DNA from 4 places in the Hyphomicrobium sp. DY-1 genome. Region 1 is predicted to be linked to each of the others. Evidence: predicted binding sites of a transcription regulator. Region 1 holds the regulator's gene; each other region holds the start of a gene.
The links. The regulator LexA, encoded in region 1, represses DNA repair genes until DNA is damaged. The targets are predictions, from matches to a motif close to TGTTCNNNNTGTGTTCNG.

Region 1 (4,196 bases):
TACACCTAGTGCAGTCGCCCATCGTCCTGGGCCGCGGTGAAAACTTGTTTGTAGGCATCGACCTGCCAAGCCTTGGGTATCGCGTAACGGAGGTGGTCCCGACGGGTTTGGCAACCCATCTGGTGTTGTCCCGCTGAACGCCGAGGGCTCCGCCGTCTAAGCCTCAAGGAAGAGGTTACACGCGGCGCGCTAGCCGAGGCCGTAGGTCGAGACGATCCCGAAGACCAGCAGAAACATGAAGACTGATACGGCAAGCGCATCGTAAATCGCGCCGGTCCGATTGGGCCGTGGAGAATAGAAGCGACCAGAATCCGAATAATAGTTCATGGCTTTTTTCCTTGGCTGGCTGTTGATTAAACGCGCTCGGAATGCCGCTATGGCGAGTTCCATAAACCGATTACTTCGGCTTCATTCAAAAAATGTAAGGCGGACCCTGCCCCACCGCAACCTGTCGCCTAAAAATGCTCCCGTTATATTCCCAGCCATCGAAAAGCGGGTATCGGGTCAGCTTCGGGCGTGGGTCAGTCAGCTCGTGCGGGGCGCTGCGCCTCCCACAAAAAAACTTATCCCCGCGCTCCGAGCCGCCCGCATACTTCCCTCGCCCGTCCGGTGAAGGGTTCGCGCGCAAGGCGTTGCGTCGGGCTCGGACGGGGCAGCCTGACCCGGCGCGTCACGCGCGCTTCCGGACAAGGCGAACGGCCGGTCCGCACGGGGTGAGAAACCCGTGTGCGGAGCATCCCGCTTCATTAAGTGGCCGTGCTCGCGACCCTGTTCTCAGGCTGTCACGGAGCGGATCGGTTCCGAGACTTCAAATGCCACGACCCAGCCGCGGAACCCGTCCGCTTCGTGCTTTATATACTTGGTGCAACCGACTCTGCTCCGCAGAGCCGGCCGGTTGCACACGCCCGGAGCTTCTTCCTTCGCGACGCGCCGGGCGGCCAGCGCGCCGAAAAAATCCGCGCATGGCGGCCGGCTACCCCGCAGGGGAGTCGCCATGCGCAAATCAAAAGCGTGTCGTCCCGGCGCAATCAAAAAGGGGAGCCGGCCACGATGCGCACATCGGGAGCGTCGTGCATTAAAGCGTCAGAGGAGTCGCGCAGATCTGGACATCAATGCCCGCGCCAGGAGCCGTGCACGCCGGGGACAAAATGACGGCTCATGTTGCCGCCGGTGATGGCGTCGGTCACAAGCGTCCCGATTACGGTGACAATGACCCCAATGATGATTTGAGAAAACAAACCTCGCATTGTTCGCACGATGCTCCACCCCAACGGCAAAAGTATGAAACGCCCGGGTCGATAAACAGACATGCGACGTCTTTCCGTCGTTTTTTGCTGGCGCATCCGACTCGCCTCTAGCGAGCCGGCCGCCACGCCCACGGGACTCACAGATCATCTGTGGACGATGGAAGAGATTATTGGACTGACGGGCGAAGCGGCGCCTAAGCCCGGAAGACGGACGACCCTATAAGAAGCGGGATTGCCGCTAATGTAGGAGGACGCATGGACAGCAGTTGGCTTATAGTCGTTAGCTTGTTCGGGACGGCAATGGCCCCTCTTTGGGCAAAATGGTGGAATTTCGCTTTCCGCAAGCTGGGGATGTCTCCCTATCTCCGTTTGTTCGGAGTTCTGTTTTTTTGCCTACTAACGATGTTGGTAGTCGGAGTGGCTCCTTGGATTTTGTTGTCTGTTTTAAGTGGGACGCTGGATACGAATTTGGCCGATCCTATGGTCCGGCGTGTGGGAATTGTCGTTTTCGGGGTGATGCTATTCTATCAAGCCGCTTATGCTTTGGGTGTCGCATGGCCGCGTGATTCTGTCCGCGCATAGCCGAGGTGATTATAACTGTAATCTGCAAATTGTGCGTCTTACGTGCAGATAAGATCGTCAGGCTTCAGTCCCGAAAGCTCGTTTCTATTCCCGCCTTGGGTGACATCACGCTATCAGCTGGAGAGGTTCGGGCACAATGAGGTTTTGGCCTATGTCCTGAGGGAAGAAATGCGCAACGGCGAGCCCGGTCATCGCCTTTGTGCATCCTGCTACCAAGAAGGCATAAAATCTTTTCTCCAGCCGGACTTACGGGTTCCTGGCCTAGTAACAGTTTTGGTTTGCAGTCACTGCGCCTCGGAAATTGGCCCAGATGGTGAGCGCCACCCTGAATGGGGCAAGCAAACGCGCAACAGGCGCTAAAAATTCAAACTGAGACACGACCTATTGACTTGCATGGGTTGCGGAACGAGACGAGAACGGTTAGAGTACATACACGATTTGTACTGTGAATGAGCGGGCGGTATTTCGGTGGTCAGCGTCTCAGCCCGCCGCGCTTGCCAGCCAGGAAAGGCTTGAGACGAACCGCTATGCTCACCGAAAAGCAGAAAGACCTCCTCCTCTTCATCCATGCGCGCATGCAGGAGCGCGGCGTGCCGCCATCCTTCGACGAGATGAAGGATGCGCTGGATCTCAGGTCGAAGTCCGGCATTCACCGGCTGATCACGGCGCTGGTGGAACGCGGGTTCATCCGCCGCTTGCCGCACCGGGCGCGGGCCATCGAAGTCATCAAGCTGCCGGACAACCAGGTTGGCTTGCCGTCCGCGGCACAGGGTGCCAGCGCGGCCGCAGCACCGCAGCGGGGTTTCCAACCGAGCGTGATCGAAGGCTCCGGGCCGCCGAAGACGAATGTGGCCACGCCGCCGCCGTCGCACGTCATTGACGCGCGGACGGTGTCGATCCCGGTCATGGGCCGCATCGCTGCCGGTACGCCGATCAGCGCCATTCAGAACCACACGCACGACATTGCGGTGCCACCCGACATCCTGACCAACGGCGAGCACTTTGCGCTGGAGGTCAAAGGCGATTCGATGATCGAGGCGGGCATCCATGACGGCGATACCGTCATCATCCGGCGCTGCAATACGGCGGAGAACGGCGATATTATCGTGGCGCTGGTCGAGGGCGAGGAAGCGACGCTGAAACGGCTGCGCAAGAAGGGCTCGACGATTGCGCTCGAAGCCGCGAACCCCGAATTCAAGACGCGGATTTTCGGACCGGATCAGATCGACATTCAGGGGCGCCTCGTCGGCTTGATGCGGCGGTATTGAGGGGCGGTTCGCCGCCATGCGTCGACCGAGCTAGAGCGACGCGGCGCAGCATCGATGGCTAACGACCGCTCTCGGCGTCCGGCTCAGTGAGATCTTCCGTTTCGAGTTCCGCCCCCTCCCCCGGATCGACGTCGGCTGAGGTGCGTGTTTCGGGTTCTGCTTCGACCGTCCGGGCAGGTTCGGCAGCCGGGGCACCCGCCGGGGACGGGGTCTGCAGAATACGGGGTTTCGGCAGCACTACCTGCTTTCGCTCCGGCGTCTCGCTCCAAGGTCGTTCGCCGCGATGGGCCGCGACCGTTTCAAGACGGATTTTGGGCTCCGGACTGTCGTTGCCGCGGTCGACGTAAAGGGCGTAAGCACCATTGCGCCAGCGATCGAAAACGTCGACGACCGTTCGCGGCACGGCGCAATTGCCGGGCTTGGGCGTATCGAGCACAAGCACGTCGGCGTTGAGGCAATCGTCGGTCACGGCAGCGGGATGGCGCGCGACCGCGACGGTCGCGCCTTTGACATGCGCGATGCAGCCGACAGCGTCGCAAGTAAAGCCTTCGCCGGTCTTGGCATCGCGCGCCGTTCGGGAATCGCCGTCGTATTCGAGCCAGCGGTCGAGGTCGTATTTCGTGCCCTTGCCCGGCATGGCGTCGAGCTTGCCCGAGTCATCGCGCACGGCGACAAGCAAACCTTTCTGACCGACCAGAACATCAGGGCGCGGCATCCAAGGCGCAACAAGCAAACCGGCGCCGATAAGTGCAACGCCGAGAAGCCTGATCGGCGTCTGCCAAAGCAAAAACCATGTGCCGCCCGTGAGCATCAGCACGAAAGCCAGTTCGGGGATCGCTGGAATATGTCCGACAGCGCCCGGCAACGCGCCGACTTCGTTCGCACACCACGTCATGCCTTCGATGCCCCAGCCCATCAGCTTCAGGCCGAGCCATTCGAGGCCGAACGGCATCAGCACCATCGCGACGAGCGCCGCCGGCATGACGATCAGGTTGCAGATCGGAATGGCGATCATGTTCGCGAGCACGGCATATTGCTGACTCTGGTGAAAATTATAGGCCGCGAACGGCGCGACCGCGACGCTTGCGATCAACGTCGA
Region 2 (4,196 bases), 1.2 Mb from region 1:
TTGGTTTCAAGCCATGGGCGTCGATGCGGCCGTTGGCGAAACGGCGCACGACTGGCTGGCGCGCGGAGACGAGGCGCCAGGGGCCGGTTTTTCGTGGCCGGAACGCGACGCGCCGGAGCGTGAAAAGGCCGCGCCGACCGCCCGTCCGGCAGCACCGTCACAATCGGCGCGACCAGGGCCCGCGCAAAGTGCGCCGGGGCTCGATCCGAGCCGACCACGCGCCGCGACGCCGCTCGGCGCCAGCGAAGCTGAAACGGGCGCCCGCCGCATCGCGCGCGCCGTGACATCGCTTGAAGGGCTGGAAGCAGCGCTGCAGGCTTTCGACGGCTGCGGCCTCAAATCGACGGCAACGAAGCTGTGCTTCTATCGCGGCGCGCCGCAGGCCGACATTATGTTCATCGGCGAAGCACCCGGACGCGACGAGGATTTGGCAGGTAAGCCGTTCGTCGGGCGTGCGGGGCAATTGCTCGACAAGATGCTTGCCGCAATCGGGCTGTCTGAAGGTGACGTGCACATCACCAATATCGTCTATTGGCGGCCGCCGGGAAACCGCACGCCGACGCCACAGGAAGCGCTCTCCTGCCGGCCGTTTCTCGAACGGCAGATCGAGCTTGTCGCGCCCAAGATGCTGGTCGCCGTGGGCGGCGCGGCGGCGAAGGAAGTGATTGGCGCAACGGAAGGCATCATGCGGCTTCGGGGCAAGTGGTGCGAGGTTAAAGTCGGGGAGCGAAAAATCCCGGCTATCGCCACGTTGCATCCGGCGTATCTGCTGCGAACGCCTGCCGCCAAGCAGCTCGCGTGGATGGATCTGCTACAAATCAAGTCGAAGCTTTAGACAACACAACGAGGCTTGCCATGGCCGGCATCGACGCCGAACGCCAATTCGTTCCAATCCGCATCGCAATCCTGACGATGTCGGATTCCCGCACGCTCGCGGAAGATACATCTGGCGCCTATCTCGAGCGCGCCATTGGCGAAGCGGGCCACGAACTCGCGGACCGCAAGCTTGCGAAAGATGACAAGGCGCAGATCCGCGGCATCGTGGAGGGATGGATCAATGACGCGTCCGTCGATTGCGTCATCACCACGGGCGGCACCGGGTTCACGGGACGGGATGTTACGCCGGAAGCGGTGAAGCCGTTGTTTGAGAAGGAGATCGAAGGGTTCGCGATCCTGTTTCACATGCTGTCGTATCAGAAGGTCGGCACGTCGACGATCCAGTCGCGCGCGTGCGGGGGCGTGGCGCGCGGGACCTATATTTTCTGTCTGCCCGGCTCGACGGGCGCATGCAAAGACGCCTGGGAAGGCATCCTGAAGCTCCAGCTCGATATGCGCCACAGGCCGTGCAATTTCATCGAAATCCTGCCGCGGCTCGAAGAGCATCGCACGTCGGCGTGAGACGGGCGCGCTTAAGCGCCGGTTTCGACCTTGCCCTGAAGGCGCGCGATCATGCTGACCGGAATGCCTGCGCCATACAGCATGTGACAGATCTGGTTGCGGAACGATCGCGAGAGATACCCGTCGCGCCGATAACGCTCCGCCGACGTCACGGCATTGGCATCGAGAATCGTGAGGCGGCGGCGTCCGATACGGCGCGCCAAGTCCAGATCTTCCATGATCGGCAAATTGCGGTAGCCGCCGACGTCATCGAACAGGCGGCGCGGGATCAGCAGGCCCTGATCGCCATACGGTACGCGCAGGAGCTTGCAGCGCAACTGAACGACCAGTTCGAGCAGCCGCGGTGCCAGACCCTTGTCATCGAGGCGGAACGTGAAGGCGCCCGCGGCCATCGACCGTTCGCCGAAATCGACCCGGCGCATGAACGACGTTGCGCTGCGTTCCCAGCCGTCTTCCAAGACGGTATCTGCATTCAAAAAAAGGAGCCAAGGAAAGCGGGCAATTTCAGCGCCTTGGGCCAACTGGCCGCCGCGTCCGGGCGCGCTCTTGACGATATCGGCCCCAGCCTGATCGGCTACCTCAGCAGTCTTGTCGGTCGACCCGCCATCGACGACGATGACCTGCTTAACGAGTCCGTCCACTGCCGCCGGAACCAGGGCAGATAGCGTCGCCGGTAACGTATGTTCAGCATTCCGAGCGGGAATGATTACTGAGATCATTCTCTTTTCCTGACACGTCAATCCGCGCACGGCAAGGCGCGCCACGTCGCGGGGCTTAACCAATCGCCATGGCACGGTTCGCTCTCCGCATGTTCTTTATTTGTTCCGCGCCGTATGCTATTGGCTGAACATCCTCAGCAACGACCGCGAACAATGGCGCCCGACCGAGACCATCAAAACCCGCTTCCCGCCCCGCATGCCGTCGATACGGAGCGGCGGCGCGGGCGCGGCGCGCGGACGAATAAAACCGGACGGTTCGAAGCCGAGGTCCACGAAGCCTTCGACGACGGCTGGGAAAGCCTCGGCGATCTCGACGCCTTCAAGACCGAGGTGATCGAAGAAGCCGCAAAGTCGATCATCTCTCACAACGACAGCCCGGACGTTTCGTTTGAAAGCTCGATCAATCCGTATCGGGGGTGCGAGCATGGCTGCATCTATTGCTACGCACGTCCGAGCCATTGCTATCTGGGACATTCGGCGGGCCTCGACTTCGAAACGAAGCTCTATGCCAAGCCGAACGCCGCCGCTCTGCTGGAGCGTGAGTTCAAGAAGCCGAGCTACCGACCGCACACAATTGCGCTCGGCGGCAACACCGACCCTTATCAGCCCATCGAGCGGGAGCGGCGGATTACGCGCTCGATCCTAGAGGTGATGGCGCAGACCAACCATCCGGTCGGCATCATCACGAAGTCGGCGCTGGTGGCGCGCGACATCGACCTCCTGGCACCGATGGCCGAGAAAAATCTCGCTCGCGTCGCGGTGTCGATCACGACGCTCGACCGCCGCGTGGCACGCGCGATGGAGCCGCGCGCTGCGACGCCGTCAAAGCGTCTCGAAACCGTGAAGAAGCTCGCCGACGCCGGGATACCCGTCACAGTCATGGTCGCTCCGATCATTCCCGGGTTGACCGACCACGAGATCGAACCCATCCTGGAAGCGGCGCGCGAGGCCGGTGCCTGCAATGCTGGATATGTGCTTCTGCGCCTGCCGCTCGAAATCAAAGATCTCTTTCGCGAATGGCTGGCGGAAGAATTTCCAAACCGTGCCGACAGAGTCATTTCGCTTTTGCGATCGATGCACGGCGGGCGAGATTACACACCGGACTTCGGAGTGCGCCAAGTCGGGCGCGGACCATATGCGACGCAAATCGCGCTGCGCTTTCGGCTGGCCAAGAAGCGACTCGGTTTCGGCGGAGAACGAGTTGCCTTGCGAACCGATCTCTTCCTGCGTCCCGGTAACGGTGGACAACAGCTCTCCCTGCTTTGACAGCTTGATCTGCGCGATGACCAAACTGGCGAATGAAAATCGCCGATTCGCGCATCAAGCCGACGTTCGAACTCGAAGCTGCCGAACATCAGCTCGGGTTTCGGCCGATCGCGGGCGTTGACGAAGCCGGGCGCGGCCCGTGGGCGGGACCGGTCGTTGCGGCGGCCGTCATTCTTGATCCAGATAAAATTCCGGCGAACATCGACGACAGCAAAGCGCTTGATGAAGAGTCCCGCGCCTATCTCTTCAATCGCATTATGAAGGTCGCCATCGTCGGCGTCGGCGTCGCGGAGGTCGATCGCATCGATCGCGACAATATTCTTGCCGCAACGCTGTGGGCGATGGCGCAGGCCATCGGGCAACTTGCCAACGCACCGAAGCTTGTGCTGGTTGACGGCAATAAGGCGCCGCGGGTCGCGATGACGACGCGAACCATCGTCAAAGGCGACGCGAAGTGTCTGTCCATTGCGGCGGCGTCGATCATCGCGAAAGTCACGCGCGACCGCATCATGGTGCAGATGGCGCGCGATTATCCGGGATACGGCTTCGAGCGTCACAAGGGTTACGGCACGCCGGAACATCAGGCTGCCATCAACAAGCTCGGTGTTTCGCCGCTACACCGGCGCTCATTCAAGCCCGTGCAGCTCGCGCTCGGCCTCGGCGCCCTCGTCTGAACGATATGTTTTCCGTAAACGGATCAGGTTGCAGATCGAATCAAAAAATATAAATCGCTTGCGCGTCTTTTGAGCGTATCCAAGCCCGATTCCCATGATGTACAAAGCTCGGCAGCCCGTTGCGTAAGTTCATGGCGGG
Region 3 (4,196 bases), 1.5 Mb from region 1:
TCGTTCGACGGCAGCACGCCGTCGGCGATCAGGAAGCTCGTCGAGCGCAAATGATCAGCGATGACGCGCCGCGCGACGTGATCGAAATCCTTCGTCGCCGTGCTTTCCTTCGCGCCGACTTTCCCCGCCTCCTGGCGGATCGCCTGGATGAGATGCTGAAACAGATCGATGTCGTAGTTGTCGTGCTTGCCCTGCAGCACCGCCGCGATGCGCTCAAGCCCCATGCCGGTGTCGATCGACGGCCGCGGCAGGTCAACGCGATCCCCCGGAGCGCGTTGCTCGAACTGCATGAACACGAGGTTCCAGATTTCGATGAAGCGGTCGCCGTCCGCATCCGCCGAGCCCGGAGGGCCGCCCGGAATCTTGTCGCCATGATCGTAGAAAATCTCCGAGCATGGACCGCACGGCCCCGTGTCGCCCATCTGCCAGAAGTTATCCGACGTCGCGATGCGAATGATCTTGTCGTCGGAGAAGCCGGAGATCTTCTTCCAGATGCGATAGGCTTCGTCGTCGGTGTGATAGATCGTGACGAGCAGCTTGTCTTTCTGGAGACCGAAGTCCTTCGTCAGCAGGTTCCAGGCCAGCTCAATCGCGCGCTCTTTGAAGTAGTCGCCGAACGAGAAGTTGCCGAGCATCTCAAAGAACGTATGGTGGCGCGCAGTATAGCCGACGTTATCGAGGTCGTTGTGCTTACCGCCCGCGCGGACGCACTTCTGCGACGTCGTCGCCCGCGGAATAGCCCGCGTCTCCTGCCCCGTGAAAACGTTCTTGAACTGCACCATTCCCGCGTTCGTGAACATCAGCGTCGGGTCGTTGCGCGGAACGAGCGGCGACGACGGCACGATCTCGTGTCCGTTCTTGCCAAAGAAATCGAGAAACGAAGCGCGGATTTCGCTGACGCCAGCCATGTGGTGCTTTCGGCCTGATCTGGATAAAAAACATGTTCCGGGACACAGCCCCGAAACGGGTTAAGGCCGCCGTTGTAGCGGCGGCCCTGAGGCATGTCTAGGAAGGGGCGGTCCTTGCAGCAGGCCGTCCGCCTGCGGCGGAACGACAGGCGCTGGCGGCCTCCATCTGCACCATCCGGCCGGCTTCCCGAAGGGAAGTCGGATGGCGCCACTCAAAGCCCTACCGCTTCGCCTTGGCGACTTTCTTCCCCGATTCGTCGGGGAGAACCCCGTCCTCGTCGGGTTCTTCGCCATCATCCTCGCCGGCTTCCGGATTGGCCAGCATCTTCTCGACGATGAGGCCGGCATTGGCCCGGATCGCCCGCTCGATCTCCGCCGCGACGCGGGGATTTTCCTTCAGGTACGTCTTAGCGTTTTCCCGGCCCTGGCCGATGCGGTCGCCATTATAGGACAGCCACGCACCCGACTTCTCGACCAGCCCTGCCTTGACGCCGAGATCGATCAGCTCACCGACCTTCGAGATGCCTTCGCCGTACATAATATCGAATTCGACCTGCTTGAAGGGCGGCGCCACCTTGTTCTTGACGACCTTGACGCGGGTCTGGTTGCCGACCGTCTCTTCGCGCTCCTTGATCTGGCCGATGCGGCGAATATCGAGGCGAACGGAGGCATAGAACTTCAGCGCGTTGCCGCCCGTCGTCGTCTCAGGGTTGCCGAACATGATGCCGATCTTCATGCGGATCTGGTTGATGAAGATCACCATCGTATTGGACTTCGAGATCGAGCCCGTGAGCTTCCGGAGTGCCTGGCTCATCAAGCGGGCCTGCAGGCCCGGCAGACTGTCGCCCATCTCGCCTTCGAGTTCGGCCTTCGGCGTCAGTGCGGCAACCGAGTCAACCACGAGCACATCGACGGCGCCCGAACGCACCAGCGTATCAGCGATTTCCAGCGCCTGTTCGCCGGTATCCGGCTGCGAAATCAGAAGATCCTCGACCTTGACGCCCAGCTTCTTGGCGTAGCCCGGATCGATCGCATGCTCGGCATCGACGAACGCACACGTGCCGCCCTTCTTCTGCGCTTCCGCCACAACTTGTAGCGCCAACGTCGTCTTGCCCGAGGATTCAGGTCCATAGACTTCGATGATGCGTCCCTTCGGCAATCCCCCGATGCCGAGCGCAATATCGAGTCCGAGCGATCCCGTGGAGATCGCTTCGATATCCAGCTTTTCGTTGGCGCCGAGCCGCATGATCGACCCCTTGCCAAAGGTCTTGTCGATCTGCGCGAGTGCCTGCTCCAGCGCCTGCTTCTTGTCCATCTTGCCCCCTTCGAGCACAGTCAAGTCCGGCCGTTCCATGTCGTCACCCTCAATCCCTTATGGCAAGCGCCGCGCGCCATCAATTAAGGATAAACGTACACTTTTTGTTCCGCTTCTGTCAATCACGTTTTGTTCTCGTTGTGGAGTCCCCGCGCCGAATTTTCTCACTCTTGCGCACATGTTTCCTTAGGGACAGCGCGTCGCGGCCTCTCGCGGCACTCTCCTGGCAACCCAAGCCGAAGGAGACAGCCCGTGTCCAAGTTGCTCGCAGTTCTGATTTCCATCGCCGTCGTCGCCGCGTCGTTCACATCAGCCGCCGAAGCCGGCCCCGGCCGCCGCCTCGGATTCTTTCTTGGCGGCATGGCGGCCGCCAGCATGCTCGCGCACGCCGCCGAAGAGCGCCGTCGTGAGGAAGCCTACGAGAGAATGCGCGCCCGCCGGGAAATCGCCGCCCGCGAACGAGCCCGCCAGCGCGCCATCGCCGCCGCGGCCGCCAAACGCGAACGCGCCCGCCAGATCGCGCTGCAGAAGCAGAAAGCGGCCCAGATCGCCGCTGCCGAGACTGCATCCCAATCCACGACGAGCGACGACAAGCCCGCGCTCAAAAAGGGCGACCGGCTGACCTCGGGCGACAGTACGCCTGCATCCACAACGGCCGACAGCTCAGCGCAGACGACGACGGTTGAAAAGACACCGTCGAACGCTATCGAAACGTCATCGACGACACCGAGCGCTCCGGCCGCCACGACCGTCACCTGCCGCAAATATTCGGCAGCTGCCGATAGTGTGATCGAGGCGCCCTGCCAGTAATTCTCATTCGCCCTTCACTCAAAAAACGCGGCTCGCCGTCCTTCGGCCGGGCCGCGTTTTTATGTTCAACACCCCAGCACGATTTGCAGACGTGTTCCGTCCGAAACAGCGGGAAAAATCGCGCTACTCCAAGATGCCTCCATCGCAAATTCGTGGGAGGCACCCATGCTCAAGATCTCGACCCTCATCGCCGTTCTGGTCGTCGCCAGCACCGTCGCATCGAACGCGGAAGCACACGGCATGGGCTCGTTCTACGCCAGCCCGTTCTTCCGCAACCAGGGCCGCCAGCCGGCCCAGCCCTGCGAGAAGGACAAGCGCCGCAATCTCGAAGAAGCCTTTGCGAGAGCGCGTGAAAAGCGGCTCGCCGAATTACGCGCCGAACGCGCACAGGCTGCGGCCCTTGCCTCAAAACGCGCCCGTCTCGCAGCGCTCGCCAAAAAGAAAGCTGCAGCCGCAAAGCAGGCTCAGACGCTTGCAGCCACACGAACGAAAACGATCGCGCAGCAAACGGCATCGACGGGCACCACAAACATCGCCAAGAAAAGCGATCTGCTGCCCGTCTCGACGGCCTCAAACGCAACCGCGACCGCAACGAAAACAGCAGCAGCCGCACCGCAAGTCTGCCGCCGCTATTCCGCCGCCACCGACAGCGTCATCGAAATTCCCTGCGACTAGCGCGTGCGATTGCCCCCCATCGCATCGCGACCGTGAGACGCGCCATAACCAGAACTTATGGCGCGTCTCTGGCCACTCTGGTTTAAGCCCACCCCGTGCGTCGGCTTCGGCGCTCAATTGATAACCGAGCACAAGGTGGTGACATATGAGCATTGCATCGCGCCCGTCGGGGCGTTTTGGCATTCGCGTCGGCGAAGCCCTCGTCGCAGGCGGCCCTCCGGGAACGGCAGCGGAACCCGAAGTCGCGATCGGCGAAATGGACGGCCCCTTCGGCACCGCCTTCGCGACGCTTCTCGGCGACCAGGTAAAGGGCCACAGCCGCGTGCTGTCGCTTCTGAACACCGACGTGATGGTGCGTCCGCCAACGCTGTGCGTCAGCAAGGTGACGGTCGACAACGAGCGCTACACCAACATTCTGATGGGCACAGTGCAATACGCGACCGCGATGGGCGTCCTCGACGCCGTACGCGCCGGCGACCTGCCGAAAG
Region 4 (4,196 bases), 1.6 Mb from region 1:
CGTGCCGTTCAGTCAGGTCGATCATCGCCTGGCGCAGGCAGCGTTGCTGGAGAAGAATTTCGACTGCCGGATCGCGTATCGTTCGCTGACGACGCAGGGCAATGCGCAGGTTGAGGTCGGATCGTGTGCGAAGACCGGTGACATCTCGATCCGCGTGAAGAGCGCGGACGGTCAGGTCAACTACGAATGGATTGCATTCGATCAGTTGCCGAAGCCTGTTTCGAAAACTGCAAGCTTGTGGGACTTGATCGTATCGCGCGCGATGGCGGATGAAGCCGCACGGCGGGACGTGCCGTTCAATGTTGCGCAGGATGTGACGGTGCTGTGCCAGGCGAAGTCGGGCGACAACATCATTCGCGTCGTGCAATCCGGCGGACAGTGCACGCGCGAAACCGTTTCGATTTTCCGCGGCTCCGTCGAGAAAAGCGCGAGTGTGCCTTGCGATAAGGCGTGTCCTATAAAGTAGCGACTTCCGACTCCCCTCCGGGGAGCCGGCAGGAAGGCGCGGAGAGTTTTTTGATAGTGCTCGGCGACACGCGTTCCGCGCGCTGACCGCCGAGCACGGCAGTTTTTGATTGTCGCTTCGAACTCCGCTTCGCGGAGCCGGCCGGAAGCGACGGATGTTTCACCATTCGTCCTTCTGCGGCAGGCCGTCGGCGATGTCGTAGTAATCGGACTTCGAGCCGACAAAGATGTGCTCCTTGATCTTGAGGCCCGTCGGTCTGTCGAGCGTTCCGGCGGTGACATAGATTTCTTCGCTGCCGGGGGACTGCCAAAAGAGATTGCTACCGCAGCGCATGCAGAAGCCGCGGTTGCCGGCATCCGACGACGGATACCAGCGCAGCGTCTCGTCATTCAGCAATTTTATGTCTGCGGCGGCGCAGCTCGTCATCGCAGCGTAATTTCCACTCGTCTTCGCGCATATCGAACAGTGACACGCGAGGATCGGGTTGAGTTCGCCGCCGATTTCATAGCGGACACCTCGGCAATGGCAGCTTCCTGTGGCGTGAACGGTCATTAGCAACGAATATCCTTCGAACGGCGATGCGGCTCGCAGTAAGATCACTGATATTGCGCGTATTTCAAACATTACCGATGAGAATTGTGATCGCTTTCTTCCTGATGACAACTTGACGACCGGGGTTTTGAGGCACACATTTCTCTTTGTGACGGTGCCGCTCTCGCTAGCTGTTCCGGTAATTGCGTCTCGGCCGAGGGGTCGATGAGCTGCGGAATGGAGACGCGAGCCGCAAGGGCTTCACGTGGTGCGTATGGGTCCCGTGAGGCGCATGTGGAACGTGGTAGGCGTGACGTTGAAACAGATCGAGGAGAGGAGATGACTCCACCGGGTTATCAATCAGGACCTCGAGACTTGTTCACGGGGTCAGCAGCTTGACAAGCGCTCTCGAGATTGTGGCCACGCTTGGCTCAGCTGCACTCGCTGCTACAATTTGGATATCTCACACGAGGGAGGCGGTCCGTGCGGCCGCTAGAGCCTCGCATTCAAAGGCCCGGTTTTAGTCTGGGCGAACCATCGAAGGTAAAAAACACAGCCCCGCGCGAATCCGAGGATTCGGCGGGGTTAGTTTTTGTTTGTGCTTGGTGAAGTTTTTTGTTGTCGCTCCCGACTCCGCTTCGCGGAGCCGGCCGGAAGCGACGGGCTTGGCGAAACAGTCTTCGCACTTCACGGCGACACGTCACTACTGTCATCCTTGGCTTCAGGCCGAGGATCTATCAGGCAGCTATGCGAGATGAGCTATGAATCCCCGGGACGAGCCCGAGGATGACAGTAGATTGCGCTGCGCTTGGCCGTGGATGACCAGACTCATCAGTCCTTGTGGTTCGTGATCGCGACGAATTTGTCGTCGTTCTGGGCACGGCGTTCGTGCATCAGGAAGTCGTAGTAGCCGCAGCGACCGGAGCCCGGGTATGCGCGGCAGGCGGCGGGGCGCGCCTTATAGATCGTGCAGCAGCGCTTCTTGGTGTCGAAGAACTGGCAGATGCGGCCGTAGTGCTTATCGCGCTGGCGGCGCATGATGTACTTGTGGCCGTGGGCTGCACGGGTAAAGCGGCGCTTCGCGGTTTCATATTTGAGGTCGAAATGCTTGGCGAGGCGTTCCACGTCGCGCTTGTTCAGCGCAATGACCGGATACGAACAGCAGTATCCTGGGCAATTCAAACAATTGTACTGAGCCATTGCGGCTTTGGTGCTCCCGCGTGCGCACGCCATCCTCTGGGTAACGGCCTTAGATCATGCGGCGCGGCAGTCAAGACGGCATTCGCGGCGAACGCGACATTCCGGTGAGACCGTGGCGCGATGAGTTAATTTGCTTGCGCCTAGTGGGGCGGGCGCTATATAGAACAATGAGAGAACATTGCTGTCCCCGCCCGGTCGATTAGGCCGTGGAGAACGATAAATGAAGTGAAGAAGGTGGCGGGGAGAGCCTTTAAAGTCAGAACGATTCCGCGCTATCCGAATGGCGCGTCTATGCAACTATTCATGCCGGCTGGCGAGCATGCCGCCGGTCGTCGCGAGGGAACGCGGTTGCGTTCCTCGCGTTCAGTCACGTTCAGTCAAGGAGACGAGTGAAATGGCAGGGTCGGTCAACAAAGTTATTCTGGTCGGCAATGTCGGCAAGGATCCGGAGATCCGCCGCACGCAGGATGGCCGCCCGATCGCCAATTTGAGCATCGCGACGAGCGATACCTGGCGCGACAAGCAGACGGGTGAGCGCAAGGAAAAGACCGAGTGGCATCGCGTCGTCGTCTTCAGTGAGCCGTTGTGCAAGATCATCGAGCAGTACGTGAAGAAGGGCGCGAAGCTCTACATCGAAGGCGCACTGCAGACGCGTAAGTGGACGGATCAGTCTGGCGCGGAGAAGTATTCGACCGAGGTCGTCATCCAGGGCTACAACGGCACGCTGACGATGCTTGATGGCGCAGGCGGCGGACGCGGCGCGTCGATTGGTATGCAAGAGAGCGGTCCGGATTACGCGTCAGACGGCGGTTTCGGTTCGAGTTCGGGTGGTGAACCCCGGCGCGCGTCGGGTTCCAGGAGCGGCGGTTCGAAGCCGAGCTTCGACAAAGCGCTCGACGATGAGATACCCTTCTGATGGTCGCTTCCGACTCCGCTTGGCGGAGCCGCCCGGAAGCAATGGGCTTGGTGAGGCAGTCTTCGGACGTCGTGGCGCCACGCGTTCCGCGAGCTGCCCGCCACGCACGGAAGTTCCTGAGTTGTCGTTTCCGACGCCTTGGCGCCGCTGGCCGCGCAAGGGGGCCGGGATGACGTCGGAGGTGAGAACACCGGCCCGCGTTTTCTGAAGAAGACTGATAGCTTTTCCGTTGTGGTCGCGCGGTCCCATCACCACCGTCATGCCGACGGAGGTCGGCACCCAGGCAGATATCAATATGTTCGGTGTCGAGGCATGGCTGGATCCCGGCCTTCGCCGGGATGACGTTTGGGGATGGTATCGCGCCAAACACGGTCATCCACGGCCCCGGCCCGAGGATGACCCTAGTTCGACGCGTCTGCCAACTCTCTCCAGGGAGCCGACCGGATGGCGCGGAACTGCTAAGCCCCCAGAAAGCAGAAAGCGCCTAATGAGCTACGCCCGCTGCGATTGGCGCCTTGGTCTTGTTGAACTGGAAGGCTTTCTCCGACTGCACCTCGATGAAGAGGTGCTGCACTTCCGGGTAACGGGCCTTGATCGCGGTCTGCAAACGGCCGGTCACGTCTTCGACGGTTCGGGCACTCACCCAGTCTTCGAAGTCGACGCTGGCCGTGACCAGCACGTCTTGCGGTCCCAGATGCATCGTGCGGATTTCGTTGATGGTGCGGATCGGTTTGTCACGTCCGATTTCCTTGGCGATGATTTCATTCAACCCGGCTTGGACTGCGCGCGACGCCGACTCCCCGACGATTAACGAGCGAATTTCGCCCGACATGAAAATGGCAACGAAGCCCAGCACGCAGCCGATCAAAATCGAGGCGATGCCGTCAGCCTGCTCGTAGCCGCCGAAGTCAGCCGCGAATGTGCCGATCAACGCAATCGTCAGGCCGACCATCGCGGCGCTATCTTCAAGCACGATCGCAAACAGCGAAGGGTCTTTCGATGCCCTGAGCGCTGCGATGAACCCGAGGCCCGACGGGCCGCGTCGCGTATTGAATTCTCCGACGGCCTTCCACGTCGAAAAAC

Region 2: the regulator LexA is predicted to act here: its motif matches at 2,208-2,225, upstream of RLW41_RS07235 (PA0069 family radical SAM protein).
Region 3: the regulator LexA is predicted to act here: its motif matches at 2,318-2,335, upstream of recA (recombinase RecA).
Region 4: the regulator LexA is predicted to act here: its motif matches at 2,358-2,375, upstream of RLW41_RS16700 (single-stranded DNA-binding protein).

What each region holds. Positions count from the first base shown of each region.
Region 1 is NZ_CP134870.1:319,920-324,115, forward strand. Features, by position in the region: gene RLW41_RS01490 (dihydrofolate reductase family protein) at 1-137, shown strand, start outside; gene RLW41_RS01495 (hypothetical protein) at 190-327, opposite strand; gene RLW41_RS01500 (hypothetical protein) at 1,110-1,343, opposite strand; gene lexA (transcriptional repressor LexA) at 2,357-3,097, shown strand; gene RLW41_RS01510 (ComEC/Rec2 family competence protein) at 3,156-4,196, opposite strand, start outside.
Region 2 is NZ_CP134870.1:1,539,091-1,543,286, forward strand. Features, by position in the region: gene RLW41_RS07220 (uracil-DNA glycosylase) at 1-835, shown strand, start outside; gene moaB (molybdenum cofactor biosynthesis protein B) at 856-1,398, shown strand; gene RLW41_RS07230 (TIGR04283 family arsenosugar biosynthesis glycosyltransferase) at 1,410-2,117, opposite strand; gene RLW41_RS07235 (PA0069 family radical SAM protein) at 2,271-3,383, shown strand; gene RLW41_RS07240 (ribonuclease HII) at 3,416-4,057, shown strand.
Region 3 is NZ_CP134870.1:3,504,147-3,508,342, reverse strand. Features, by position in the region: gene alaS (alanine--tRNA ligase) at 1-908, opposite strand, end outside; gene recA (recombinase RecA) at 1,129-2,262, opposite strand; gene RLW41_RS16955 (hypothetical protein) at 2,476-3,033, shown strand; gene RLW41_RS16950 (hypothetical protein) at 3,199-3,708, shown strand; gene RLW41_RS16945 (formaldehyde-activating enzyme) at 3,854-4,196, shown strand, end outside.
Region 4 is NZ_CP134870.1:3,451,260-3,455,455, forward strand. Features, by position in the region: gene RLW41_RS16685 (hypothetical protein) at 1-466, shown strand, start outside; gene RLW41_RS16690 (GFA family protein) at 626-1,018, opposite strand; gene RLW41_RS16695 (YkgJ family cysteine cluster protein) at 1,829-2,197, opposite strand; gene RLW41_RS16700 (single-stranded DNA-binding protein) at 2,592-3,113, shown strand; gene RLW41_RS16705 (cation diffusion facilitator family transporter) at 3,598-4,196, opposite strand, start outside.